Regions from separate parts of the Streptomyces sp. NBC_01260 genome, predicted to be linked through region 1. Evidence: riboswitches for the same ligand, from Rfam matches in the RefSeq annotation. Region 1 holds a riboswitch; each other region holds the start of a gene.

The links. Region 1 has a riboswitch for S-adenosylmethionine ahead of OG322_RS03585 (hypothetical protein). Riboswitches for the same ligand answer to the same signal wherever they lie in the genome.
Region 2: linked by a shared signal. The riboswitch ahead of OG322_RS28360 (aminotransferase class V-fold PLP-dependent enzyme) and the one ahead of OG322_RS03585 (hypothetical protein) in region 1 are both predicted to bind S-adenosylmethionine.
Region 3: linked by a shared signal. The riboswitch ahead of thrC (threonine synthase) and the one ahead of OG322_RS03585 (hypothetical protein) in region 1 are both predicted to bind S-adenosylmethionine.
Region 4: linked by a shared signal. The riboswitch ahead of OG322_RS41800 (putative leader peptide) and the one ahead of OG322_RS03585 (hypothetical protein) in region 1 are both predicted to bind S-adenosylmethionine.

What each region holds. Positions count from the first base shown of each region.
Region 1 is NZ_CP108464.1:788,020-795,055, forward strand. It holds gene OG322_RS03570 (cytochrome P450 family protein) at 1-305, opposite strand, end outside; gene OG322_RS03575 (cytochrome P450) at 302-1,597, opposite strand; gene OG322_RS03580 (hypothetical protein) at 1,702-1,881, shown strand; gene OG322_RS03585 (hypothetical protein) at 1,872-2,261, opposite strand; SAM riboswitch class IV at 2,310-2,419, opposite strand; gene OG322_RS03590 (phosphocholine-specific phospholipase C) at 2,583-4,649, opposite strand; gene OG322_RS03595 (hypothetical protein) at 4,972-5,556, shown strand; gene OG322_RS03600 (hypothetical protein) at 5,630-6,247, shown strand; partial or broken gene OG322_RS03605 (hypothetical protein) at 6,498-6,716, shown strand; gene OG322_RS03610 (DUF397 domain-containing protein) at 6,789-7,028, opposite strand.
Region 2 is NZ_CP108464.1:6,358,966-6,366,001, forward strand. It holds gene qcrB (cytochrome bc1 complex cytochrome b subunit) at 1-731, shown strand, start outside; gene trpD (anthranilate phosphoribosyltransferase) at 858-1,922, shown strand; SAM riboswitch class IV at 2,006-2,123, shown strand; gene OG322_RS28360 (aminotransferase class V-fold PLP-dependent enzyme) at 2,296-3,711, shown strand; gene OG322_RS28365 (Lrp/AsnC family transcriptional regulator) at 3,774-4,055, opposite strand; gene OG322_RS28370 (rhomboid family intramembrane serine protease) at 4,052-4,789, opposite strand; gene OG322_RS28375 (hypothetical protein) at 4,951-5,193, shown strand; gene OG322_RS28380 (NYN domain-containing protein) at 5,231-6,592, shown strand; gene OG322_RS28385 (C40 family peptidase) at 6,877-7,036, shown strand, end outside.
Region 3 is NZ_CP108464.1:3,623,681-3,630,716, reverse strand. It holds gene OG322_RS15970 (alpha,alpha-trehalose-phosphate synthase (UDP-forming)) at 1-1,295, opposite strand, end outside; gene OG322_RS15965 (glucosyl-3-phosphoglycerate synthase) at 1,353-2,303, opposite strand; SAM riboswitch class I at 2,457-2,583, shown strand; gene thrC (threonine synthase) at 2,601-3,893, shown strand; gene OG322_RS15955 (MoaD/ThiS family protein) at 3,974-4,252, shown strand; gene OG322_RS15950 (cold-shock protein) at 4,685-4,891, shown strand; gene groL (chaperonin GroEL) at 5,254-6,876, shown strand; gene OG322_RS15940 (hypothetical protein) at 6,965-7,036, opposite strand, start outside.
Region 4 is NZ_CP108464.1:8,535,635-8,542,670, reverse strand. It holds gene OG322_RS38075 (transporter substrate-binding domain-containing protein) at 1-539, opposite strand, end outside; gene OG322_RS38070 (amino acid ABC transporter ATP-binding protein) at 670-1,545, opposite strand; gene OG322_RS38065 (amino acid ABC transporter permease) at 1,542-2,546, opposite strand; SAM riboswitch class IV at 3,146-3,293, shown strand; gene OG322_RS41800 (putative leader peptide) at 3,271-3,396, shown strand; gene OG322_RS38060 (glutathione S-transferase C-terminal domain-containing protein) at 3,659-4,372, shown strand; gene OG322_RS38055 (ATP-binding cassette domain-containing protein) at 4,357-6,741, opposite strand; gene OG322_RS38050 (VOC family protein) at 6,835-7,036, opposite strand, start outside.

The DNA.
Region 1 (7,036 bases):
ACGGTGAACATGGACCGCCCGGCATCGATCATCCCGATCAGGGGCCACGCATGTGTCACCTCTCCGCTCTGCCACAGCCCCCAGGCGTCGATGTCCTTCACCAGCCGCGGGTCGACCAGGAGCTGACGGGCGTCGGCATGCCGGGTGACGGTCCAGGCGGGCACGCCGAGCAGCTCGATCCGGGCGAGCCGCCCGGCGTCGCGCAGCCTCGTCGTCTCACCGTCCAGGTCCTGGACCATGGGGTCGATGACGACGGTCCCGCCGCCCGGGGCAGCTGTGTGCGCGGCGGCGTGAGGGCAGTTCACGAGGGGTCTCCTGTCGTACGAACGGGGGTGAACCGAACGGGGAGCGAGGTGGTCCCGCGCAGAAACGCGGAAGGCCGCCGTACGAGGTCCGCGACGGCGACCCGGAGGTCGAGGTCGGGCAACCGGTCGAGCAGCACCTCGATACCGGTACGGGCGATGGTCTCGGCGATCTCCTGAGCGGGGAAGGGGCACCGGTACTCGCCGTGGCTGAAGGCGAGATGCGCGCCGTTGCCCCCTTGGGCCGAGGCACCGCCGCCGGACAGGTTCTGCCGGATGAGCGGATCGGTGTTGGCGGCGCCGAGCCCGAGCAGCAGCATGTCCCCCGCCCTGATCCGCTGCCCGCCGAGCTGGGTGTCCCGGGAGGCCCAGCGTCCGGCGAGGATCTGCGTCGGCGTGTCCTGCCAGAGCACCTCGTTCATGGCCTCGGCCACGCTGCGCCGCCCACCTGCCATCGAGTCGGCGAACTCGGCCTCGGTGAGCATCAGCCGCAGCGAGTTGCTGATCCAGTCGGCGGTGGTGAGGTGCCCGGCGGCCGTGATGGCCATCAGGTCGAGCATGTACTCCTCGTCGGTGAAGGCCTCGGGGAAGGCGAGCATCCGGGAGGTCACATCGTCCCCGGGCTCGGCGCGCTTGGCGGCGACCAGCCGCCGCATGTGCTCCCCGAAACGCAGATGAGCCTCCTGCGCCCCCGGACCGCCGTCGGCCAGGTCCTTCAGCACCTGGGCGATGTCGGCGCCTTCGTCATCGGGGAATCCGACCAGCCGCGCGAGGACGAGTACGGGAAGGGGCTCGCAGAAGTCGGCGACGAGGTCGGCGGTGCCCCGGCTGCACACGGCGTCGATCAGCCGGTCGGCCAACTGCTCGCAGTGGCTGCGGATCTGGAAAGGGTCGGCTCCTTCGAGGGCGGGCCCGACCATCCGGGCGTGCCGCCGGTGTTCGTCACCCGCACTGAAGTAGATGGACGGCAGGGGCCGCCCGACCATGGGCAGCAGCGGCCAGTCCTCGGGGATGTTCTTCCACTGGTTCCACAGGCCGACATCACGCGGGAAGAGCTCGCCGTCGCTGGTGACTTGATGCAGTTCGCGGTACCCGATCACCAGCCAGGCGGGGAATCCGCCCAGCAGTTCCACCGGGGCGACCGGCCCGTGATCACGCCGCATGGCGCGATAGACGGCATGCGGCTCGGTCTGGAACGCGGGCCCGCTGAGCGGCACGGCCCCCGGCGCCGCGTGCGCGGGGCACTCCGGAGGGGGCAAGGTGGGCTCGGGCTCTGCGGAGGAGGGGCGCGTCATCGTCCTGACTTCTGTGGCGGAAGCTTCACGCGTCACGATCATGCGATCAACGCACGCCCACTATAAGGATTTTATGTGACGCCACAGCGGTCAACTGCGATCAAATGTGCAGCCCGAACGAAGCCCCGAGCGGACATCTCCACACAATTGACCAACATCTCGAAGTACCGCCCCCGACCACCCCGCGCCCGACCACGCGTCGCCCTCGCCCCGGCTACGGCTACGGCTACGGCTACGGCTACGGCTACGGCTACGGCTACGGCTACGGCTACGGCTACGGCTGACTGGAGCCTGCCGCGGCGCCGCACAACTCCCCGCTGACGAGGGCCACGTTGACGAGTCCGGCGACCTGGTCGTCGCCGTTCACGAGCTTCAGCGCATGCCACCGGGACAGCCAGTACACGCGTCCGCGGTGACCGGCGAGCGCCTCCCTCAGCAGGTCCGGAGCGTGCGTCCACACCTCTGGAAGGCCGCCCGCGTAGTCGAACGCGGCACGCAGTTCGACCCACCCGTCGTCCCGGACGTCACCGGCGGTCAGCAGTATCTCGACGGCCTGCCCCGGCTCCTGCCGGCACTTCTTGGCATGGATCCAGTGCACCTGATGGCCTGCGGCGTAGCGCTCGCAACCGTCGCTCCGCACCGAGCCGGTGAGGTGACGCAGCATGGTGAGTCCCGCCTTCCGGGGATGAGGGACCCCGAGCGCCTGCACCACGGTCCGCTGTTCCCCGCACCTCGCGCACGGGGCAGGTCGTCACCCGGAGCACCCGCAGCGGAGCGGGGTGCCGTCCAGCCAGCCGGGGCTGCGCGCTGGAGCTCATGACCCGTCAAAACCCTAACGCATTGGGGCGGTACGCCCCGACGGGCGGCGCCGCACAGCCGACGGATAGTCAGGGGTGCATGGGGACAGGGCCGGACCCGGTCCCCATGCACCCCTGTCCTTGCGATGACGGCTCGATCAGCCGGTGCCGCGGCACGGGCCGGTCGGTCAGCCGGTGACGAGCCCGGGGTCGCTCGTGCCGGCCTCGCCCGTCTCGATGTGCCCGGCGAACCGCCGCAGGAACGTGGCGTCCGCGTCCGAGACCACCGTGATGTCGTACCAGCGCTTGCTTCCCCGCAGGTCAACGGCGTGCTTCACGGTCGTGCCCGCACGCACCTTGAATGTCTGCGCCCCGCCGCCGTAGGCATCCGCGTTGCGCACGGTCAGCTGGACAGTGCCCGTGCCGGCATGGGTGAGAGTCAGGTCGAGCCCTCCGTTCGTGGCGTTATGACGTGCCGTCACCTCCGGTCCTGCCGCCTTGCCGGGCCCCCGGAAGGCGCGCAGGAACCCGTTCGGACCGTGCACGGTGAGGTCGGTCACTTCCTTGGAGTAGGCCGTGTTCCAACGGTCGGAGAGCGACTTGCCCGCCTCGGTGGTGTAGGTCCAGGGCCCGTCGCCGCGATTCGCGGACGTCACCAGGAACTGCGCCCCGGCCGCGTCGCCGCCGCTGAAGGTGAGCTGATACTTCCCGGAGGCCGGGTCGGCCACCCCGTCCACGAGGGGCGCGTACCGCAGTGGCCGGGTGCGCCGCGAGCCGGGCTCCTGCTTCGGCACGCTGCCGGAGGCCGGCGGCGCCGGTACGTAGTCGGGGTGCCGGTTGCCGTCCGGCGGCGCGTATCCGTCCGTGGAGGGCAGCGAGACGGGTGCGGTGTCCTTGCGGCGGAAGTCGAAGGCCGAGGTGAGATCGCCGCAGACGGCGCGCCGCCAGGGCGAGATGTTGGGCTCGTGCACGCCGAAGCGCTCTTCCATGAAGCGGATGACGGAAGTGTGGTCGAAGACCTCCGAGCACGAGAAACCGCCGGTGCTCCACGGGGACACGACCGTCATGGGCACACGCTGGCCGAGCCCGTACGGACCGGCCAAGTACCGGATGTCGCCGGGAAAGTGATCGGCGGAGGTGTCCACGGTGGACAGCCCCTGCGCGGCCCCGGACGGTACGAACGGCGGCACGACGTGGTCGAAGAATCCGTCGTTCTCGTCGTACGTGATGAACAGGGCGGTACGGCCCCAGACCTCGGGGTTGGAGGTCAGCGCGTCCAGCACCTGCGAGATGTACCAGGCTCCGTAATTGGCGGGCCAGTTGGGGTGCTCGCTGTAGGCCTCTGGCGAGACGATCCACGAGATCTTGGGGAGCGTCCCGGCCCGGACGTCGGCCTTCAGATCGTCGAGGAGCCCGTCACCGTTCTTGACGTCGGTTCCGGTGCGCGCCTTGTCGAAGAGGGGTTCTCCGGGCTTGGCATTGCGATAACTGTTGAAGTAGAGAAGCGAGTTGTCGCCGTAGGTCCCCCGGTAGGCGTCGTTGATCCACCCCCAGGAGCCGGCGGCGTCGAGCCCGTCGCCGATGTCCTGGTAGACCTTCCACGACACCCCGGCCTCCTCCAGCCGCTCGGGGTAGGTCTTCCAGCCGTACCCCGCCTCGTCGTTGCCGAGCACGGGACCGCCGCCGGTGCCGTCGTTGCCGGTGTACCCGCTCCACAGGTAGTAACGGTTCGGGTCGGTCGAGCCGAGGAACGAGCAGTGGTACGCGTCGCAGACGGTGAACGCGTCGGCGAGCGCGTAGTGGAACGGAATGTCCTCACGGGTGAGGTGGGCCATCGTCGTAGCGGTCTTGGCAGGCACCCACTGGTCGTACTTGCCCTTGTTGAGAGCCCAGTGACCACCGGCCCAGTCGTGGTTCAGGTCCTGGAGGAACTGCAGCCCGAGATCGTCGGCGGGCGGCCGGAACGGCAGCACCTCCCGTCCGAGGAAGTCCTTCTGATGCCAGACCGGCTTCCCGCTGGGCAGCGTGACCGGACGCGGGTCACCGTAGCCGCGCACACCCTTCATGGTGCCGAAATAGTGATCGAAGGAACGATTCTCCTGCATCAGCACGACGATGTGCTCGACGTCCTGGAGCGTGCCCGTACGGCCCTTCGCGGGCAGTGACGCGGCCCGGGCGATGCTGCTCGACAACGCGGTGAAGGCGACCGTTCCCCCGGCGAGTTGCAGGAGTCGGCGACGGTTGAGTTCTTCCATGAGAGGGGCCTCTGTGGGGTGAGGAAACATAAGGGCGAAAGCGACTGGAGTGTTCCAGAACCGGCGGGCCGGCGGAAGACCCGTGCAGTGTGCACACGGTGGCATTCGGCCGAACACTCGGCGGCGGGAAGGCGGGGGCTCCCGTTCGCAGTCCGGACCGTGGCATCCGCCGCCGCGTCCGGGTACGCATGAATGCTGCGAGCCGGAACTGGACTGCGAGGTCGACATGTCGGCGAAAGAGAGCGCGACCGGGCCGGTTTGCCGTGAGCGATCCCGGAAAGACGCGGGGAGCCAACTGACCCCAAGGAAAGCGATGTTGCCTATGCGTGCAAGATCCGTACGTACCTCCGGCATCCTGACCGCGGCGCTGCTGCTTTCGGCCGCCGCCGTCGCTCCGTCGGCCGGCGCAGCCGTCCGGGACACGGCCGGACCACTGACTGGTGACGGTGGCGCCCCGCACTGCACAGTGAACGCGACGTCCGGCAGCGAGCGTTGTTATCGGACGTTCACGGAGGCCATCGAGGCCGCCAGCGGAGGCCGGGTCACCGGGGCACCACTGTCCGCGACCGAAGCGGTGCGCAGTGACGCGTTCAACGCCCGAATGGCCGACCAGGCGCAGGACGGGGTCATCCAGGGAACCTTCTTCGAGGACGAGCAGTACGGAGGCGCGTCCCTGACCATCTGGGGCGCCGAGCCGTGTGTGAAGGACGGCTGGGTCAACTTCCAGTTCGACCTCGAGGACGACTGGAAGAACCGCATCTCCTCCTTGCAGCCGTGGGGCGGCTGCGCACTCTGGCTCTACCCCGAGCCGGGACTGAACGGTGACCGGGACGGCCCGTTCGAGGCGAACAGCGCCGCCATCGGGTCGTTCATGAACGACCGCACCCAGTCCATCGGCTTCAGCTGACCACCGTTCCCACCGGGCGCTCATGCCCTCCCTCCCCCCACACAGGCACGATCACCCCCCACGGAGATCACCCATGACAGTGAAAGTCCGGCTCCCCCTGCTTCTCGCGGCGCTCGTGACCGCGGGCAGCGCCGTCCTGAGCGCTCCGGGCACCGCGCTCGCCGAGGACCAGCCCACCATCCGTGAACTGCTCGACAAGTGCGACAACGGGACCGACAGCTGCGTCTTCCACCCCGACGGGGCAGCCGAGATATCGATGGGCGAGTCCCACCAGGTAGGCGACTCGGCCTTCAACTGCACCCCGGACAGCCAGACCACCACCGTCGGCTGGTCGGACACGACGGGCGAGTCCAACAGTGTCGGCGTCTCCCTGACCGCGGAGTACGGCTTCTCGCTCGTGTTCAAGATGAGCATCACGGCCACCTACGGGCACACGTGGGAGAGTTCACACACCGAGTCGGAGCTGACGGCCGTGAACGTCCGGCCGGGCGAGGTCGGCTGGGTGACCCGCGAGGTCCAGATGCAGCACGTCAGCGGAACGTACGAGCTGCACTTCCCGGACCGTTTCCACGGCCACTACTACTGGTACGTGCCCTTCGACGCGACGGGCCCGATGCCGGACGCGCCGAGCACCAAGACGCAGCACACCCGGGCGATGACCGATCAGGAGAGGGCGGACCACTGCGGCTGACGCCGCCCGGCGGGCCTCTGCCCGGCCGGAGGCCCGCCGGAGCCCCTCCCGATCCCGGACGGAAGGGGCTTTGCGGGGCTGGAGCTCCGCCGTGCCAGGGACGCCTGTCCCCCTTCCCTGCCGGAACACCCACGCAACCCGCACCCCCCGTGACTCCCTGCTGTTCCTCAACTTCGCTGCGAAGCCGCCATCCGGTGAGGAATCATGCGATTCATGGCTCAGCTCGAAGCGCGCGAAGTGCCGCTGCACAAAGGTCCGACTTGCCGCTGTCGCCAACGACGACGTGGCGAACTTCGGCAAGGTCTTCGACCGCGTCTTCGCCGACAAGATGGCCGACCACATCGATACGATCGCCGGCATGGGGCGGCAGTACTTCGGGCCCGACAAGGCAGTCAAGTCCAGCCTCGACCGCAGCGCGCGCCGGGCGGCGTGGCGGATGATCCGCCGCGAGGAGAGCGTGGACGAGTAGTCCCGCCGCACGCAGGAGGTCCCGCCGTTACGCCCTGTGCGGGCGCGCCGGGGCTCTCCTAGCGTTTCGCGCTCAGTTGGTGACTAGGCCGACGAATCCGGTCCATGCGCCTGGACCGACGGTCAGCATGGGGCCGCTGAGCTGCTTCGAGTCGCGGATGTGCACATGGGTTGCTGCGGCGACAAACTCCACGCACTGGCCGCCGTTGCCGGTGCTGGAGCTGCTCTTGCGCCAGGCGACTTCGACGCATTCGCCGCCTTCGCCACTGCTGTAGCTGCTCTTGAACCAAGCCGCGTCCGGCACGCTCGGCATCTCCGTCC
Region 2 (7,036 bases), 5.6 Mb from region 1:
TGTCCACCGGCGCCCAGCCCGACTGGTACATGGGCTTCGCCGAGGGTCTGATCCGAGTGATGCCCGGCTGGGAGATCAACCTCTGGGGTCACACGCTCGTCCTGGGTGTGTTCATCCCGCTGATGGCCTTCGGACTGGTGCTCGCGATCATCGCGGTCTACCCGTTCATCGAGTCCTGGATCACCGGGGACAAGCGCGAGCACCACATTCTGGACCGCCCGCGCAACGCTCCCACCCGTACGGCCTTCGGCGTGGCCTGGATCACCGAGTACATCATCGTCTTCATCGGCGGCGGCAACGACCTGTGGGCCACGCACTTCCACCTGTCGCTGAACGCCATCTCGTGGTTCGTCCGGATCTTCATCTTCGTGGGCCCGGTCATCGCGTTCATCGCCACCCGGCGGATCTGCCTCGGCCTTCAGCGCCGGGACAAGGAGAAGGTGCTGCACGGGCGCGAGTCCGGGCTCATCAAGCGCCTGCCGCACGGTGAGTTCGTCGAGGTCCACGAGCCGCTCTCACCCGCGGCGCTGCACACGCTCACCGCGCACGAGCAGTACAAGCCGCTCGAGATCGGCCCGACGGTCGACGAGAACGGTGTCGAGCGCAAGGTGTCCCTGGTCCACAAGGTGCGGGCCAGGCTCAGCCAGAGCCTGTACGGCGAGGACAACCAGATCGCCAAGCCCTCTGCCGAGGAGTACAAGGAGATCAACAGCGGCCACGGCCACCACTGATCACCTGAACTGATCGCCACAGCAGGAGCCCCGCCCATCCATACGATGGACGGGGCTCTTCGCTGTCCCCCGCGCTCGATAGGGTGGTCACATCCCTTTATCGGCTGTGGACCCCAGGAGCGGACCATGAACGTTGTGACCCCGGTCGGCGGCGACAGCGTGGCGGCTCGTACCTGGCCCGGCGTGCTGACCCCGCTGCTGCGCGGCGAGGACCTGAGCGCCGACGACACCGCGTGGGCGATGGACCGCATCATGAGCGGTGAGGCGACCGACGTGCAGATCGCCGGCTTCGCGGTGGCCCTGCGCGCCAAGGGCGAGACCGTCACGGAGGTCACCGGTCTGGTCCGTGCGATGTACGAGCACGCCACCACGATTCACGTGCCCGGCCGTACGGTCGACATCGTCGGCACCGGTGGCGACATGGCCAAGACGGTCAACATCTCCACCATGTCCGCGATCGTCGTGGCGGGGGCCGGGGCCAAGGTCGTCAAGCACGGCAACCGCGCCTCCTCCTCGGCCAGCGGCTCCTCCGACGTACTGGGCAAGCTCGGCGTCAATCTGGATCTGCCCCCGCAGCGCGTCGTCGAGGTGGCCGAGGAGGCGGGCATCACCTTCTGCTTCGCGGTGAAGTTCCACCCCGCCCTGCGGTACGCGGCGAAGGCCCGGGCGGAGCTGGGCGCCCCGACCACCTTCAACATTCTCGGTCCGCTCACCAATCCGGCCCAGGTGCGCTCCCAGGCCATCGGGGTCGCCGACCTGCGGATGGCACCCATCGTCGCGGGCGTGCTCGCCGAACGCGGCAACTCCGCGCTGGTCTTCCGCGGCGACGACGGCCTGGACGAGCTGACCACCACCGCGACCTCCAGGGTCTGGGTGGCCCGGGACGGCGTCGTGCGCGAGCAGGCCTTCGACCCGCGCGACGTCGGCCTGGAGCTGGTACCGGTGGAAGCGCTGCGCGGCGCCGACGCCTCGTACAACGCCGATGTGGCCCGCCGGCTGCTGGCCGGCGAGACCGGTCCCGTACGGGAGGCCGTCCTGCTCAACGCGGCGGCGGCCCTGGTCGCGCTGGACCAGGGGGAGGGCACGCTTACCGAGCAGCTCGCCGCCGGTATCGCGAAGGCCGCCGAGTCCATCGACTCCGGGTCCGCCGGGCGGGCGCTGGAGAGATGGGTCAGGGCCAGCAACGCCTGAGCGCAGGGAATGTGAAGCAGGGCGCAGTCCATGATCTGGACTGCGCCTTGCGCGTTCACCCACGTATGGCAAGATGCTGGGCAGGTCATGAGTGACAGCGACTACGGCCCCGGCCCGCTGTCCGGCAACCCTCCGTCCGTGGCGGGGTGCCCCGGGTGAAGACCAGGCCGTAGGCAGCGAGGTCTGCGGCAAGCGCGGACCCCTCGACGTCGTGAGACGTCCACCCGTGGGGTCCTGGTCCTCAGGGAGCCTCTGTGAGCAAGCGAATGCGATAGGGCTTTTCGGCCCTCCTCCGCACACCCTTCTTCTTCCTTCCGTGCTGCCGCGTATCCGCGGGCACGCGGAATTCGCCTGCCTGTTACGGGAGTTCGTCATGTCTGTCTTCACCGCTGCCGCCGACCAGTCCATTTGTGCCCCGTTGCCCGTTCTGGGGAAGGATGTGACGGTTCCGCTGGTGACCGGCGGTGAGGTCACGTACGCCGCGCTGGACTACGCCGCCAGCGCCCCGGCCCTGCAGCGGGTGTGGGACGACGTCGCCGCGTACGCGCCGTACTACGGCAGCGTCCACCGCGGCGCCGGATACCTCTCGCAGCTCTCCACGGACCTCTTCGAGAGCAGCCGGGTCACCGTCGCGGAGTTCCTCGGCTGCCGCGCCGACGATCAGGTGGTCTTCACCCGGTCGACCACCGACTCGCTCAACCTGCTGGCCGCGGCGGTTCCCGCCGACTGCCAGGTCTTCGTCTTCGAGACCGAGCACCACGCGTCGCTGCTGCCCTGGCGCGACGCCCGCGTGACCTACCTGAACGCCCCGCGCACCCCCGCCCAGGCCGTCGCCGCGCTGGAGCGGGCACTCGCCGACCGCGATCCTTCCCCGAGCTCTCAGCTTCGTTCGAGCAGGGGAGGCCCCACTGGTCCCGCGCTGGTCTGCGTCACCGGCGCCTCCAATGTCACCGGTGAGCTGTGGCCGGTCAAGGAGCTCGCCGCCGCCGCGCACGCTCACGGCGCGCGGATCGTGCTGGACGCCGCGCAGCTGGCCCCGCACCACCCCGTCGACATCGCCGAGCTGGACGTCGACTGGGTCGCCTTCTCCGGACACAAGCTGTACGCGCCGTTCGGCTCGGGCGTCCTGGCCGGCCGCTCCGACTGGCTGCGCGACGCCGACCCCTACCTGGCCGGCGGCGGCGCCTCCCGCAAGGTGGCCCGGCGGGCCGGCGGCGGGGTGGACGTCGAGTGGCACACCACCGCCGCCCGCCACGAGGCAGGTTCCCCCAACGTCATCGGCGTCTACTCCATCGCCTCCGCCTGCAAGGCGCTCACCGAGGCCGGATTCGAGGGCCTGGTCGCCCGGGAGCAGCAGCTCGTCACCGCGGTCCGTGCCGGACTCGCCGAGGTCCCCGCGGTCAAGGTGCTCTCGTTGTTCGGCGACGACGCCCCGCGGGTCGGCGTCATCTCCTTCGTGGTGGAGGGCTGGAACAGCTCGCACTTCGCCGCGGCGCTCTCCGCGGAGTACGGCATCGGGGTGCGCGACGGACTGTTCTGCGCCCACCCGCTGGTGCGCACCCTGCTCGGCAGCGACCCGCAGGACGTCGGCGAGTGCGGTGCGCCTGAGGCCGATCCGGGGGAGAGGTCGCTCAACGCGATCCGGGTCAGCTTCGGTGCCGGCACGCCGGACGAGCACATCGAGCGCTTCGTGCGGGCGGTCAAGGAGCTGGTGAGCGAGGGCGCCCAGTGGAAGTACCGCACCGAGGGCGGCCGTTGCGTCCCGGACCGGGGTACCGCCCAGGTCTGAGGGGCGCAGAACGCGTTCGGCCGGGTACGGACAGCTGTCCGTACCCGGCCGAACGTATGTACCTATGCGTCCAGGCCGATGGCGAAGGCCGCCTCCAGGTCGTGCTGCGAGTACGTACGGAACGCCACGTGGGTGTCGGTCCCCTCGACGCCGGGGATCTTGCTGATCCGGCCGGGGATGACGTCGGCCAGATCGTCGTGCTTGGCCACCCGGACCATGGCGATCAGGTCGTACGTACCGGTGACCGAGAAGACCTCGCTGACGCTGTCCAGCGCTGCGACGGCCTCGGCGATCTCGGGAATCCGGTCCACACTGGTCTTGATGAGCACGATCGCGGTGATCACGGCTGGCTTTCTCCCTCGGTGGCCGTGGCTGGAGATCTCACTCTAGCGCCACGCCGGTAGCGCCCCCAGGCGTAGAGGAAGCCGATGGCGAAGCCGACCACATGAGCGAGATAGGCCACGCCGGGGCCGCTGCCGGCGCCCTTGGCGGCCAGCCACTGCAGCACGAACCAGAAGATCAGCACGATCCAGGCGGGGAAGCGCAGCGGCAGGAAGAGCAGGAACGGGAACACGCTGGTGACCCGGGCCCTGGGGAAGAGGTAGAGGAAGGCGCCCAGTACCGCCGAGATCGCCCCGGACGCGCCGACGAGCGTCTCGTCGGACGTGGCGTGCGCGGCCGCGTAGGCGAGCAGGGCGAGGTAGCCGCAGCCGAGGTAGAAGAACGCGAACTCGGTGTGGCCCATGCGCTCCTCGGCCATCGCTCCGAACACGTACAGGAACAGTATGTTGCCGAGCAGATGCAGCCAGCTGCCGTGCACGAAGAGCGCGGTCAGCGGCGTGAGCAGGGCGTGGGCGGAGCCGTCCCAGAGTTCGCTCGGGATCACGCCCCAGCGCTCGAAGTACCCGGCCTGGGCGGACAGCAGGGCGTCCGCGCTGCCGTACACCGGGTTGAGCCCGGAGAGCGGGCTGATCGCGAAGACCACGCAGCACAGGGCGATGAGGGCGTACGTCACCGGCGGCCCGCCCGAGGTGGCCGCCCGCAGGAGTCTGCCGGCCGCAGCCCGCCGATCGATCATGAACAGAGCATGACGCAACTGGAGGGAACAGGACAGACCGCCTCGCCGTGCCGGTGGTATGCGGCGAGGCCGTAGGGTTACGGCAGGACATCCGCAGTTCGACGGCGCACCGCGAAGATCCTTATGTGGCAGCACGAGGCCCGACGAAAGAGGACGCAACGATGACGACGGTTCCCCAGCCGACCGAGGCGACCCGCTGGCGCTGCACGCTCTGCGGAAACCTCACGCGATTCGACGTGACGCGCTCCTCCAAGGTCGTCGAATACGTCCATCTCGACCTGGCCGGGGAGTCGAGCGTCGAGGAACGCGAGGTGGTCAGTGAGACCATCGAGTCGGTGCGCTGTCGTTGGTGCAACGCGGTGGACCAGATCGAGCTAGTCGACAGGCCCGGTGCCGACTCCTGACGGGGCCGTGCGGACATACAGTTTGAGGTGACGGATGGTGGAGCAGCCCGCTGGCGGCGCCGCGTCGGCCGATGCGGCCGACGATGCCGTGGAGGTGCTCGACCGCCCGCTGCCCGAAGGTGTACGGCGTCGGGTCGTCGCGCTGGTCTCGGACGCGTTCGGCGGCCTCACGGTCACCGAACTCCCGGCCCAGCTCAGACAGTACGCCCGCTTCACGCCGACCCGGCGTGCCAAGTTCGCCGGGAACGCGATGGCGGCCGCCCTGGAGGGCGACGCCGCGTTCCGCCGGCGCATCGGCGAACGGCTGAGGGAGACCCAGCCGGAGCTGAGTGCCGCCCTGGAGGCCGGCTCGCCGCCCGCCGCCGCCGACCCCGTCGATGTGGCCGCCGCGGCCTATGTGCTCCGTCCGGCCGGCTGGGTGAAGCTCCTCGCCGCCGCGGGTGAGGAGGCGCAGCGGGCCGACGCCGAGCGGGCCGACGACGAGATCCGGCGCGAACTGGGACGGCTGAGCGAGGAACTCGCCCAGGCCCGCGCCCAGACGAGGAGCGAGACCGAACGGCTCCGCAGTGACCTCGACGCGGCCCGCAAGGAGGCCGAGTCGCTCCAGCGCAAACTGCGCAGCGCGGCCAACGAGGTGAAGCGCGGCGAGGCCGCGCTGCGCCAGGGCAGGGCCGAGAGCGACGCCGTACGGGCCGAGGCGGCCGCCCAGGTCTCGGCGGCGGAGAGCGAGACCCGGAGGCTGCGGGCCCGGCTCGGCGAGGCGGAGGCGTCCGTCGAGGCGGGGCGCCGGGCCGCCCGCGAGGGGCGGTCGGTCGAGGACATGCGGCTGCGGCTGCTGCTCGACACGGTGCTCGAAGCGGCCGGCGGACTGCGCCGCGAACTGGCCCTGCCGCCGTCCTCGATGCGCCCCGCGGACACCGTCGACGCCGTCGAGCCGGGCCGGATGTCACCCAAGGACATTGCCGCCAGAGCCCTTTCGGACACCGATCCGGCGCTGCTGGACCAACTCCTCGCGCTGCCGCAGGCGCACCTCATCGTGGACGGCTACAACGTCACCAAGACCGGCTATCCGCAGCTTCCGCTGGAGAAGCAGCGGCTGCGGCTGCTGGGCGGCCTGTCGATGCTCGCCGCCCAGACGGGCGCCGAGATGACCTGCGTCTTCGACGGGGCCGAGCTGGCCGCTCCGGTGCTGCTCGCGCCGCCCCGGGGGGTGCGGGTGCTGTTCAGCAGGGCGGGGGTCACCGCGGACGAGCTCATCCGGCAGCTCGCGCGCGCCGAACCGTCCGGGCGGCCCGTCGTGGTGGTCTCGACCGACCGCGAGGTGGCCGACGGAGTGGCGAAGGCGGGGGCCAGGCCCGTTGCGTCCCTCTTGCTCCTGAAGCGGCTTTCGCGCGTTTAGCGAGACTTGTTGCGGCTCGTCGGAAATTACGGAACGGGCCGTCAATTCACCGCTACACGCAGTGTGGTGCGGGTAAAGAAGTGCCCGCTGTGACGAGATTTTTCCTGCGAGGATTTGAACTGATCACAGGATGGTCACTATGGTCGGGCCTCGAACCTTCGCACGGTTGATCACCCATCCGGGGTGGCAGTGAAGGAACCGCCGAGTCCGTGATCTGCACGGAGCCGGGGATTCATGTCCCCCACAGCCCGGTAGGCGGCTCGAGGAAGAAGGAGCTCGCCTTCGTGGCGTCCCACCGTCGACCCAAGAACCCGAGCCGCACCCGTGTGACCGTGCTCACCGCGACCGCCGCTGCGGCCGTGGCCCTGACCTCCCAGGCCGCTCACGCCGACCCCAAGCCGACCAAGAGCGAGGTCAAGGCGGAGGTCGACAAGCTCTACCACG
Region 3 (7,036 bases), 2.8 Mb from region 1:
TCGTCGTCCTCCATCGTCAGCGCCTCGTGCAGCGCGTCGGCGGTGGCCGACACGTCGTACGGATTCACCGTGACCGCGTCGTCGCCCAGCTCCTCGTGCGCCCCCGCCTCCCGCGACAGCACCAGCGCGCAGCCGTGGTCGGAGACGACCGGGACCTCCTTGGCGACCAGGTTCATCCCGTCCCGGATGGGGTTGACGAGCGCCACGTCGGCCAGCCGGTACGCCGCCAGCGAGCGCGCGAAGTCGTCCTTGACGTGGAGTACGACCGGGGTCCAGTCCGCCGTCCCGTGCGCCGCGTTGATGTCGTCGGCGACGCGCTGCACCTCGGCCGTGTACTCCCGGTACACCGCGAGGTCCTGCCGCGAGGGGTAGGCGAACGCGACGTGGACGACCCGGCCGCGCCACTCGGGCCGCTCGTCGAGCAGGGCCCGGTAGGCGAGCATCCCGCGGACGATGTTCTTGGACAGCTCCGTACGGTCCACCCGCACGATCGTCTTCCGGCCGGGGCCCACCTGTTCGCGCAGCGCCGCCATCCGGTCGTCCACGTCCGCCTCGTGCGCGCGGCGGAGCAGGAAGTCCGCGTCGGCGCCGAGCCCGTGCACGCCGATGCGGGTGTGGCCGGTGCCGCCGAGGATCTCCGTGCAGCAGCCGATGAAGGCGTCCGCCCAGCGGCGGGTCAGGAAGGCCGCCCGGTCGGCGCCGAGGATGCCGCGCAGCACCTGCTCGGCGATGTCGTCGGGCAGCATCCGGAAGTAGTCGACGGGCGCCCACGGGGTGTGCGAGAAGTGGCCGATCCGCAGGTCGGGGCGGAGTTCGCGGAGCATTCCGGGCACCAGCACCAGGTGGTAGTCCTGCACCAGGACCGCCGCGCCCTCGCCCGCCTCCTCGGCGAGCGCTTCGGCGAAGGCCCGGTTGTAGGCCTCGAAGGAGGCCCACTGGCGGCGGAACTCCGCGTCGAAGACGGGTTCCACCGGGGTCTGGTAGAGCAGGTGATGGACGAACCAGAGCACCGAGTTCGCGATGCCGTTGTACGCGTCGGCGTGCACGTCCGCGTCGATGTCGAGCATCCGTACGCCCGGCTCCCCGACCCCGCGGCGGACCGCCTCGCGGTCGCCGTCACCGAGTGCGGCGCAGACCCACATCTTGTCGTCCACCGCGCTCAGCCCGGAGACGAGACCGCCCCCGCCCCGTTTCGCGTCGAGCGAGCCGTCCTCGTGGAGCGCGTACGAGACCGGACCGCGGTTGGACGCGACGAGTACCTGGGCGGCGTGCTGAGGGGCGTGCTCGGAGACCATGCTGCGGAACCTAGCCCGATCCCGAACCGTCCAAACGTGCGTGCGTCCGCGCTCCGGTCATGCCGCGCGGCGTGAGACGTACTCCTCGATCTCGCGCATCGGCGGCCGCTCCTCGGTGTCCACCGGATAGGTGTGCGGGACGAAACCGCGCTCGCCGCGCTCGAACTGGGTCAGCGAGGGGCGGACCAGATGGCCCCGGGAGAGCCGGAGCTGAGCGGTCCGGTAGATGGCCGCCGCCATCCGGCCGAGTGCCTGGCCGTCCTGGTGGCGGTGCTTCCTGACGCCGACGTCGACCTGTCCGAGCGCGTCCAGGCCGACCGTGTGCAGGGCGTCGACGAGCAGCCCCAGCTCCACTCCGTAACCGACCGGGAACGGCAGCTGTTCGAGCAGGGAGCGGCGTACGGCGTACTCGCCGCCCAGCGGCTGGACGAAGCCGGCCAGCTGCGGCCAGTGCAGATTGAGCAGCGGCCGTGCCACCAGTTCGGTGACCCGGCCGCCCTGGCCTGCGGTGTCCCCGAGGGGGCGGTCGTACATCGCCTTGACGAACTGCACCGAGGGGTCGGTCAGCAGCGGGCCGACGATGCCGGAGACGAAGTCGGCCGAGAAGTCCTTCAGGTCCGCGTCGATGAAGCAGACGATGTCACCGCCGGTCACCAGCAGCGACCGCCAGAGCACCTCGCCCTTGCCGGGGACGGCCGGGATGCGGGGCAGGATCGCGTCCCGGCGGATCACCCGGGCGCCCGCCCGGCGGGCGACCTCGGCGGTGGCGTCCGTGGAGCCGGAGTCGATCACCACGAGTTCGTCGACCAGCCGGACCTTCTCCATGAGCTCGCGCCGGATCACCCGGACGATGTCCCCGACCGTCGCCGCCTCGTTGAGCGCGGGCAGGACGACACTCACGCTCCCGCGGTGCGGGCCGCCGTCCCCGGCGGCCAGGAGCTGCTCCAGCGGGCGGTCGGCACAGGACCAGGAACGCCTGGTCAGCCAGCCTTCGACCTCTTCCAGCACGGTCGATACTCCCTGTATGTGATCCATCTCGCGGTTCGGACGACTATCTCAACAGTCCGGTGCTTCGGTTACAGTCTTGAACAACGCAGATGGCCGTGGCATGCCGGGGTCCATCCGCTGATAAACGCCTGGATCCATGGTCCAGTGCCACAGCGCTCATCCAGAGGGACAGAGGGAACGGCCCGTTGAAGTCCCGGCAACCATCCCGCCGACCGCGAGGTCAGGTGGGGACGGTGCCAATTCCGTCTTGTGGCGAAATGCGTCACGAGGAAGATGAGGAGAAAGGGCCTCGCCATCATGGCTGTTCAGACTGTTGCAGCAAACACCGAATCCTCTGTGGACCTTGGTCCCGCCGCGGCGCTTTCCTGCCGCGAGTGCGGAGAGCGATTCGAGCTCGGACCCCTTTTCGCCTGTGCGAGCTGTTTCGGGCCGCTCGAAGTGGCGTACGACCTGCCGAGCGGCTCCCCGGACGAGCTGAAGAAGCGCATCGAGGCCGGACCCGACAACATCTGGCGGTACGCGCCGCTGCTGCCGGTCCCCGCCGATGTCGCGGACAAGCCCAACATCAACCCCGGCTTCACCAAGCTGGTCAAGGCCGACAACCTCGCCCGTGAACTGGGCGTCACCGGCGGCCTGTACGTCAAGGACGACTCCGGCAACCCGACGCACTCCTTCAAGGACCGCGTCGTCGCGATCGCCGTCGAGGCCGCCCGCGCCTTCGGTTTCACCACGCTCTCCTGCTCCTCCACCGGCAACCTCGCCGGTGCGGTGGGCGCCGCCGCCGCCCGCGCGGGCCTGCGGTCCTGCGTGTTCATCCCGCACGACCTGGAGCAGGGCAAGGTCGTCATGGCCGCGGTGTACGGCGGTGAGCTGGTCGGCATCGAGGGCAACTACGACGACGTCAACCGCTTCTGCTCGGAGCTCATCGGCGACCCGCTCGGCGAGGGCTGGGGCTTCGTCAACGTCAACCTGCGCCCGTACTACGGCGAGGGTTCCAAGACGCTCGCGTACGAGATCTGCGAGCAGCTCGGCTGGCGGCTGCCCGACCAGATCGTCATCCCGATCGCGTCCGGCTCGCAGCTCACGAAGATCGACAAGGGCCTCCAGGAGCTGATCAAGCTCGGTCTGGTCGAGGACAAGCCGTACAAGATCTTCGGTGCCCAGGCCGAGGGCTGCTCCCCGGTCTCCACCGCCTTCAAGGCCGGACACGACGTCGTGCGGCCGCAGAAGCCGAACACGATCGCCAAGTCCCTGGCGATCGGCAACCCGGCCGACGGCCCGTACGTCCTGGACATCGCCCGCCGCACCGGCGGCGCCGTCGAGGACGTCAACGACGAGCAGGTCGTCGACGCGATCAAGCTGCTGGCGCGCACCGAGGGCATCTTCGCCGAGACCGCCGGCGGGGTGACGGTCGGCGTGACGAAGAAGCTGATCGAGGCGGGTCTGCTCGACCCGTCGCTCACCACCGTCGTCCTGAACACCGGTGACGGCCTCAAGACGCTGGACGCGGTGGCCGCCACCTCGCAGGCGACGGCGACGATCCGGCCGAGCCTGGACGCCTTCCGCGCCGCCGGCCTCGGCACCAGCTGACTCGGCACCAGCTGACTCGGCACCGGCTGAGAGGCTGCCGCAGCCTCCGGCCACCCGTGACTCCAGGAAGGGCACCCACCATGAGCGTCAAGGTCCGTATCCCCACCATCCTCCGCACCTACACGGGCGGCCAGGCCGAGGTCCCGGCCGAGGGCGCGACCCTCTCCCAGGTCATCGATTCCCTGGAGCGGAACCACCCGGGCATCGCCGCCCGCGTCCTGGACGACCAGGGCAAGCTCCGCCGCTTCGTGAACGTGTACGTCAACGACGACGACGTGCGCTTCGAGGGCGGCCTGGAAGCGGTCACCCCGGACGGCGCCGGCATCTCGATCATCCCGGCCGTCGCGGGCGGTTGCTGACCCCGGGACCCGAGCGTTCCCACTTCACCGCGTCACCGGAATTGCCCCCTCCGCGAGAGAAGCGGAGGGGGCAATTCTGCATGGTTGAGCGCGGTAGAGTGTGGGAAGTCCCCTCCGCTGCCCGTGCCCCCCGCATATGAGAATGCGCCCGGCCACGACAAGATGCAGCCAAAGTACCTGAACTTCTTGCGCCATAAGTCGCCTTTGTCTGGCCCGACTTGCCCTGGAATCTCATGAGTTACTCATGTTCGGGCGATCGGCGCTGCCCAGAATTCTCGTCCGATTGACCTGTTGCAGAGGGCAGTTGGGCAGATACATTCGGCCGCGGTCGACGCGTTCCGGCGCACGCACCCTCTCCTGTCGGGGGGTGGGTTCTGACCCGGGCCCGCGAAGTGCGGTCCTGTGCAAGGGCCAGTAATAGGGGAGTTGGGCATGGCTCAGGGCACCGTCAAGTGGTTCAACGCGGAGAAGGGGTACGGCTTCATCGCGGTCGACGGTGGTGCGGATGTTTTCGTCCACTACAGCGCGATCCAGATGGACGGATACCGCACCCTCGAAGAGGGTCAGCGAGTTGAATTCGAAATCTCGCAGGGCCAGAAGGGGCCGCAGGCGGACATGGTCAAGCTCGCTGTCGGCTGAGCTCGGCACGGTCGGCCAACGACACTACTCACGCACGGAGGGCCCGTACCCCTGGGGTACGGGCCCTCCGCGCGTCCGGGCCCCCTCGGCCCCCTGTCCGGTTGTCCGCACTCCGGAGGGGGCGCTTGCGCCCGCCCGTCGCCCGACCGCCACCCCTCAAGGAGCCTTCGGCGCTTGCACTCGACGGGGTCGAGTGCTAATCATTGGGCTTAGCACTCTCCGGGTGAGAGTGACAGAAACTTGGACCGGGCCGGTGAGGCCCGCAGGTCTGTCGGGGCAAGGAACCGGCAGGCGGCAGGCCGTCCGTCGCGGGCGCCACTCGGTCCGGAGAAATCCACCCCTGTCCGGGAGGACCACTTCATATGGCCAAGATCATCGCGTTCGACGAGGAGGCCCGGCGCGGTCTTGAGCGCGGCATGAACCAGCTCGCCGACGCCGTCAAGGTCACCCTCGGCCCCAAGGGCCGCAACGTCGTCCTTGAGAAGAAGTGGGGCGCCCCCACGATCACCAACGATGGTGTTTCCATCGCCAAGGAGATCGAGCTGGAGGACCCGTACGAGAAGATCGGTGCGGAGCTGGTCAAGGAGGTCGCCAAGAAGACGGACGACGTCGCCGGCGACGGTACGACCACCGCCACCGTTCTCGCTCAGGCGCTCGTCCGCGAGGGCCTTCGCAACGTGGCCGCGGGTGCGAACCCGATGGCTCTCAAGCGGGGCATCGAGAAGGCCGTCGAGGCCGTCTCCGCCGCCCTCCTGGAGCAGGCCAAGGACGTGGAGACCAAGGAGCAGATCGCTTCGACCGCCTCCATCTCCGCCGCTGACACCCAGATCGGCGAGCTCATCGCCGAGGCCATGGACAAGGTCGGCAAGGAAGGCGTCATCACCGTCGAGGAGTCCCAGACCTTCGGTCTGGAGCTCGAGCTCACCGAGGGTATGCGCTTCGACAAGGGCTACATCTCGGCGTACTTCGCCACGGACATGGAGCGCATGGAGTCGTCCCTGGACGACCCGTACATCCTGATCGTGAACTCGAAGATCAGCAACGTGAAGGACCTCCTTCCGCTGCTCGAGAAGGTCATGCAGTCCGGCAAGCCGCTGCTGATCATCGCCGAGGACGTCGAGGGCGAGGCCCTGTCGACCCTGGTCGTCAACAAGATCCGTGGCACCTTCAAGTCCGTCGCCGTCAAGGCTCCGGGCTTCGGTGACCGCCGCAAGGCCATGCTCGGCGACATCGCCATCCTCACCGGTGGCACCGTCATCTCCGAGGAGGTCGGCCTCAAGCTGGAGAACGCCGGTCTCGACCTGCTCGGCCGTGCCCGCAAGGTCGTCATCACCAAGGACGAGACGACGATCGTCGACGGCGCCGGTGACAGCGACCAGGTTCAGGGTCGCGTCAACCAGATCCGTGCCGAGATCGAGAACTCCGACTCGGACTACGACCGCGAGAAGCTCCAGGAGCGCCTCGCGAAGCTGGCCGGCGGCGTGGCCGTCATCAAGGCCGGTGCCGCGACCGAGGTCGAGCTCAAGGAGCGCAAGCACCGCATCGAGGACGCGGTGCGCAACGCCAAGGCCGCCGTCGAGGAGGGCATCGTCGCCGGTGGTGGCGTGGCTCTGCTCCAGGCCTCGGCCGTCTTCGAGAAGCTGGAGCTCTCGGGTGACGAGGCGACCGGCGCCAACGCCGTCAAGCTGGCGCTGGAGGCCCCGCTCAAGCAGATCGCCGTCAACGGTGGTCTTGAGGGTGGAGTCGTCGTCGAGAAGGTGCGCAACCTGCCGATCGGTCACGGCCTCAACGCCGCGACCGGCGAGTACGTCGACATGATCGCCGAGGGCATTCTCGACCCGGCGAAGGTCACGCGCTCCGCCCTGCAGAACGCCGCGTCCATCGCCGCGCTCTTCCTCACCACCGAGGCCGTCATCGCCGACAAGCCGGAGAAGGCCTCCGCGGCCGCTCCGGGCGGTATGCCGGGCGGTGACATGGACTTCTGATCCTGACGGATCGGTAGTTCGGCACAGCTTCACCACGTCGGCCCCCGGGGAGCGATCCCCGGGGGCCGACGTCGTTCGCGCATCCCGGCTACGGCGTGAACACCATCTCCGGGAAGCGGTCCGAAGGGCCGGCCAGCAGGTGGTCGTCGTGCCCGCACAG
Region 4 (7,036 bases), 7.7 Mb from region 1:
TTCAGCGCCTCGAAGGCGAGGTTGTCCTCCCGGTAGGAGGCGAACTCGTACTTCTTCTTGCGCTCCTCGGTGTCGGTGACATTCGACAGGGCCACGTCGACCTTGCCGCTGTCGATGCCGACGAACATGTTCTCCCAGGTCGAGTTCTTCAGCTCCGGCTTGAGCCCGAGGACCGCGGCGACCAGCCGGCCGAGGTCGGGTTCGGCGCCGGTGAGGGTCTTCTGGTCCTGGCCCACGTACGCCAGCGGCGGGAACCCGGCCGGCAGCGCGCCCACGCCGAGCACCAACGTGCCCCTCTCGGCGATCGGCTTGGGAAGTCCGGCGCTGATCGACTTCACCTCGGGCACCTTGAGTTCGGTCTCCTTGGCGGCGCCGTTGGAGAGCGCGCCGACGGTGACCGTTCCGGCCGGCGCGCTGTCGGTCCTGGTCGCGGCGTCGCCCGTGCCGCCGCACGCGGCGAGCCCGGCGGCGAGAGAGGCGACGGACGCGGCGGCCGTGACGCCGCGGAGGAATCTGCTGCGGAGACTGAGGGTGCGCATGGTGGCTGTCCTTGTCGGGTGCGGTGAGGGTGTACGGGACGGGAGTGCGGGGTGGGAGTGCGGGCGGGGCCCGGCGGCGCGGGGCGCGGGGTCACGCCGTGGAGCGACAGGCGGGCGCCCGGAGGTGGGATCAGAGCACCTTGCTCAGGAAGTCCCTGGTCCGCTCGTGCCGCGGGTGGTCCAGCACCTGCTCGGGCGGACCCTGTTCGACGATCCGGCCGGCGTCCATGAAGACGACCCGGTCGGCGACCTCGCGGGCGAACCCGATCTCGTGCGTGACGACCAGGAGGGTGGTGCCGCTGCCTGCCAGATCCTTGATCACGGCCAGCACCTCGCCGACCAGTTCGGGGTCGAGCGCGGACGTCGGCTCGTCGAAGAGGATGACCCCGGGCCGCAGGGCGAGGGCGCGGGCGATGGCCACGCGCTGCTGCTGCCCGCCGGACAACTGCCGCGGGTAGGCTGCGGCCTTGTCCGCGAGCCCCACGCGGGCGAGGAGGCCGCGGGCCTGTTCGCGTGCCTCGGCTCCGGTCAGCTTTCCGGTCGCCACCGGAGCCGCGGCCACGTTGTCCAGCACGGTCAGGTGCGGGAAGAGATTGAAGTTCTGGAAGACGAACCCGATCCGGCTGCGCTGCGCCAGGATGGCCCGTTCGCTCAGCTCCTTGAGGCGCCCGCGATGCCTGCGTACGCCGATCAGCTCGCCGTTCAGGCTGACATGGCCGATCTCGGGCTTCTCCAGGTGGTTGATCACACGCAGGAGCGTGGACTTGCCGGAGCCGGACGGTCCGAGGACGACCGCGACCTCGCCGGGCCGCACGGCCAACGCCACGCCTTCCAGGACGCGTTGGGAGCCGTACCACTTGTGCACATCGTGCACCTCGACCGCGGCGGGGCGTGTCGCGAGGGTCTTTACGATCTCCGCCGCCGTTCCCGTCCCGGACGCCCCAGTCGTGCCGGCCGCGCCGGTCTTCTCGATCGCCCCGGCCTCTTCGGTCGCCCTGGCGGTCATATCGCCGTCTCCTTCCGGACCCGAGCCCGTAGATCGCCGAGACCGGTCCACAGCTTCTGCCGCGGCGTCGGCGGCAGGGTGCGCAGCGCGCCCCGCGCGTAGTACCGCTCGACGTAGAACTGGATGACGGACACGACGCTGGTGAGGATCAGGTACCAGGCGGTGGCCACCAGCAGCAGCGGCACAATGTCGCCGGGGTAGGTGCTGCCCATGCTCTGCACGGAGCCGAACAGGTCGAGCAGCGAGACGTAGAAGACCAGCGAGGTGCCCTTGATCAGGCCGATCAGCTGGTTGACGTAGTTCGGGGTGATGGAGCGCAGGGCCTGCGGAAAGACGATCTTCGCGAACTGGTACCGCCTCGGGAGGCCGAGGGCGGAGGCCGCCTCGTGCTGGCCCTGATCGACCGAGAGGATGCCGCCGCGGACCACTTCGGAGGCGTACGCCGCCTCATTGAGGCTCAGGCCGATGACGGCTACGGCCATGTCGGTGGCGAGGCGGGACTCGTCGAAGGTGAAGAACGCCGGGCCGAACGGCACTCCGACGCTCAGTGTGCGGTAGAGCGCGCTGAAGTTGTAGAGGAACAGCAGGACCACGATCAGCGGCACCGATCGGAACAGCCAGGTGTAGACCCAGCTGACCGCGCGCAGCACCGGGCTCGGGGAGAGTCTGGCCAGTGCCAGCAGTACGCCACCGAGCAGCCCCAACGCGGCGCTGTACACGGTGACTTCGAGGGTGATGAGCAAGCCTTCGAGGATCGTGGGCCGCAGGAACCAGTACTGGAACCGGTCCCACTGGTAGAAGGGGTTGGTCGCCAGGCCGTGGACGGTCTGGGCGACCAGCACGAGCACGACGGCCGTGACGATCCAGCGGCCGGGACGCAGCAGCGGAAGGACCCGCTGCGCCGTCAGGGGCTTCGGCGCTGAGGGTGGGCCGGGGCGGGTGACCGCCTCGGGGGGCGGCGCTGATCCCGAGGACACAGCGACGCCAGGAGATTCACTCACGGAGGGCTCCAGCGGATGCGGACAGCCCGGACCGCGGCCGGCAGCGACGCCGCGCCGATCAGGGACGAATCGGCGGGACGCGGCGAGCGGCGCGGAACGGGGGCCGGGCGGGGAGAGGGCGCACCGCGACAGCGGTGGACGTCAAGGACTCGGAAAGCTGAGGCTCAGAAGAGCGGAGAGCCGGGAGGCCAGAGGCTCAGAAGGCCGTCAGCCTTAACAGGAAACGCGACAAACGGCCGTACACAGTGCGCTGTTGACGCGCTGCAGGTCGACGGAGCGGTCCGCGCACAGCAGGACGCGGCCGCGGGACCGCCAGGCAGCCATCCCCTCAGCTGCGTGCATCGCTCTCACCGTCACCATTCCGCCCCGCGGGGCCTCACGTCTGCCGAACGTCCACCGGTCCGGTCCGAACCCGGGCACCCCACCGCGTACGAGGGTTGCCGACTGCCGCACCAGAGAATTTCCTGACGCTCATCACCGGTCCGCGCCGCAAGTTAGGCATGGCCCCCGAGGGAATGTCAACGCCGGTGACCACCAGGCGAGACGGCCCGTCCGGCCTTCTTGACGGCGTCACGTGGGGCACCGAAACTGACATGGACGGTCACGATTGTCAGCGCTTCCTGTGCGGGTTTCGCCCTGCTCAGGCAGTTCATCGGCCCCGGCCCGCTGGCAGGCAACCCTTCCACCGCGACGGGGTGCCCCGGGTGACGACCGGGTCCTGCCGGTGCGGCGGGGCAAGCGTGGTCTCGCGTCTCGCGAGCCCCGAAGTCGGGACCGGTGGGAATTGCCCAGGAACGGCTTGACGAGGCGTCTGCACATCGATCTGCAGCGGGTCTCCAGCGCTTACTAGCCCGGCATTCCCGGACGCGTACCGGCCCGCCCGTTCCATCCGGACCGGTACGAAAGCGCAGTCGGTCGACATCCGGCCGCTGGTGCCCACGAGGCGGCGGCGGCGGCTTCCTCGTTCCCGCAGGGATTCCCACAGTGATTCCCATAGGAGAGTCATGCCCGAGACAGCTTCTCGCAGTTCCAGCACAGACAACTCAGCTACGTGCGAACCCATTTCACCCGGGGCGATCGCGTTCGCCCCACGCCTTCGCCCCACGGCCGCGGTGCGGTCCTCCCGCATCCACAGCCGTATCGGCGTCGGCCTGGCCGGCGGCTTCTACCCGGCACCGCACCGCTACGAGCTTTTCCTGTCGTCGAGTTGTCCGCGCTCTCTCCGCATCTCGATCACCCTCGGTCTGCTCGGCCTCAAGGACTCGGTCGCCACCACACTCCTGGGACACCCCGCCGAGACACCCGATGCGTACGCCTCGCTGCGCAGCGCGTACGAGGCCACGATGCACCACTACGACGGAGCGCTGACGGCGCCCGCCCTGTGCGACCGGTGGAGCGGACGCATCGTCAGCAACCACACCCCCGACATCCTCCGCGACCTCGCGGGCCTGCTGTCCGGCCACGACGAGGCCTGCCCCTCCTCCCTGCGCCCGCCGGGCCTCGCCGCGGACATCGAAGCCCTCCGCGACCTGCTGGACCGCGACGTCACCCCGGCCGCCGGGCCCTCGGAGCGTTCGGCGGCGCTGGACCTGCTGAATCACCACCTCGCCCTGCGGCCCTACGTGCTGGGCGAGGAGCTGACCGCTGCGGATGTGGACCTGTGGGTGGCGCTCGTCCATCTCGGCCCGGCCGGCACCCTTGGCGGCCACCCCCGGCTCCGGGACTACGTGAGGCGCCTCGGCGACCACCCCGCCTTCCCGGACACACCGGGCAGGACGGCGGCAGCCGAGGGCCTCGGTCAGGGCCTTCCTCAGGCGCCGACGTAGGCCGCGAGGTGCTCGCCGGTGAGGGTGGAGCGGTCCGCGACGAGGTCGGCCGGGGTGCCCTCGAAGACGAGGCTGCCGCCGTCGTGGCCGGCGCCGGGGCCGAGGTCGATGATCCAGTCGGCGTGCGCCATGACCGCCTGGTGGTGCTCGATCACGATGACCGACTTGCCGGAGTCCACGAGCCGGTCGAGCAGGCCGAGCAGTTGCTCGACGTCGGCGAGGTGGAGGCCGGTGGTCGGTTCGTCGAGGACGTAGGTGCCGCCCTTCTCGCCCATGTGCGTGGCCAGCTTGAGCCGTTGCCGCTCGCCGCCGGACAGGGTGGTGAGCGGCTGGCCGAGGCTGAGGTAGCCGAGCCCTACGTCGGCGAGCCTACCGAGGACGCGGTGCGCGGCCGGAGTGTGCGCCTCGCCCTGGCCGAAGAACTCCTCGGCCTCGCTCACCGACATCGCGAGCACCTCGCTGATGTCGCGGCCACCGAGGTGGTATTCGAGCACCGAGGCCTGGAACCGCTTCCCCTCGCACTCCTCGCAGACGGTGGCGACGCCCGCCATCATCGCAAGGTCGGTGTAGATGACGCCGGCGCCGTTGCAACCGGGGCAGGCGCCCTCGGAGTTGGCGCTGAACAGCGCGGGCTTCACGTCGTTGGCCTTCGCGAACGCCTTACGGATCGGGTCGAGCAGTCCGGTGTACGTCGCGGGGTTGCTCCGTCGTGAGCCGCGGATCGCACCCTGGTCGATCGACACCACCCCGTCCAGGCCCGAGACCGAGCCGTGGATCAGCGAGCTCTTGCCGGAACCGGCGACTCCGGTGACGACGGCGAGGACACCGAGCGGAATGTCGACGTCCACGTCACGCAGGTTGTTCGCCTTCGCGCCGCGGATCTCCAGCGCGCCGGTGGGCTTGCGCAGCGTGTCCTTGAGGGTGGCCCGGTCGTCGAAATGGTGGCCGGTGACGGTGCCCGCGGCCCGCAGCCCCTCGACGGTGCCCTCGTAGCAGACGGTCCCGCCCGCCGTCCCGGCGCCGGGGCCGAGGTCGACGACATGGTCGGCGATCGCGATCGTCTCCGGCTTGTGCTCCACGACGAGCACCGTGTTGCCCTTGTCCCGCAGGCGCAACAGCAGATTGTTCATCCGCTGGATGTCGTGGGGGTGCAGACCCGCGGTGGGCTCGTCGAAGACGTAGGTGGTGTCGGTGAGTGAGGAACCGAGATGACGGATCATCTTGACGCGCTGCGCCTCGCCGCCCGACAGCGTGCCCGCCGGCCGGTCGAGCGCGAGGTAGCCGAGGCCGATCTCCACGAACGAGTCGAGGGTCTGCCGCAGCGCGGTGAGCAGGGGCGCCACCGAGGGTTCGTCGAGGTCGCGGACCCAGGCGGCCAGGTCGCTGGTCTGCATCGCGCAGGCGTCGGCGATACTGATCCGCCTGATCTTCGAGGACCGGGCCCCCTCGCTGAGCCGGGTGCCCTCGCACTCGGGGCAGGTGGCGAAGGTGACCGCCCGCTCCACGAACGCCCGGATGTGCGGTTGCAGCGCTTCCTTGTCCTTGGACAGGAACGACTTCTGGATCTTGGGGATCAGGCCCTCGTAGGTGAGGTTCACACCCTCGACCTTGACCTTGGTCGGCTCCCGGTAGAGGAAGTCCTGCATCTCCTTCTTGGTGTACTTGCGGATCGGCTTGTCCGGGTCGAGCAGGCCCGATTCGGCGTAGACCCGGACGGTCCAGAAGCTGTCGGACTTCCAGCCGGGAATGGTGAAGGCGCCCTCGGCGAGTGACTTGGAGTCGTCGTAGAGCTGGGTGAGGTCGATGTCGGAGACGTTGCCCCGGCCCTCGCAGCGCGTACACATGCCGCCCGTACGGTCGAAGGTCGCTTTCACCGTCTTCTTGGCGCCGCGCTCGACGGTGATGGCACCGCTCGCCCGGACCGAGGGGACGTTGAAGGCGTACGCGCTGGGCGGGCCGATGTGCGGCTTCCCGAGCCGGCTGAACAGGATCCGCAGCATCGCGTTGGCGTCGGTGGCCGTGCCGACCGTGGAGCGCGGATCGGCGCCCAGCCTCTGCTGGTCGACGATGATCGCGGTCGTCAGCCCGTCCAGGACGTCCACCTCGGGCCGTGTCAGCGTCGGCATGAAACCCTGCACGAAGGCGCTGTAGGTCTCGTTGATCAGCCGCTGCGACTCCGCGGCGATCGTGTTGAACACCAGCGAGGTCTTGCCCGAGCCGGAGACACCGGTGAACACCGTGAGCCGCCGCTTCGGAATCTCGATGCTGACGTCCTTGAGGTTGTTCACGCGCGCGCCGTGCACGCGGATCACATCGTGGATGTCGGCAGCGTGCGGCGCAGGCGACTGCGCGTCCGTCCTGGTGGCCATACTTATCGATTCTCCATCTGTCTGTCGGTAAGGGCCGCGATGCGCGACCCCCGTCGCGCATTCACCCACGGTCACGGACGCACGGCCGGCGGTTCAGCGCTCAGCGTCCTGAAGCAACCCGAGGACGTTACCGTCGGGATCGGTGACGGTCGCCACCAGGCGTCCGCCTCCGACATCGTGCGCGGGCTCCTTCACGGTGGCGCCCGCAGCGGTGACCTCGGCCAGCTTCGCCTCGATGTCCGGCACGTGCCAGTAGGCCACGGGTGAGGTCATGCTCTGCGGTCCCCCGGCCGGC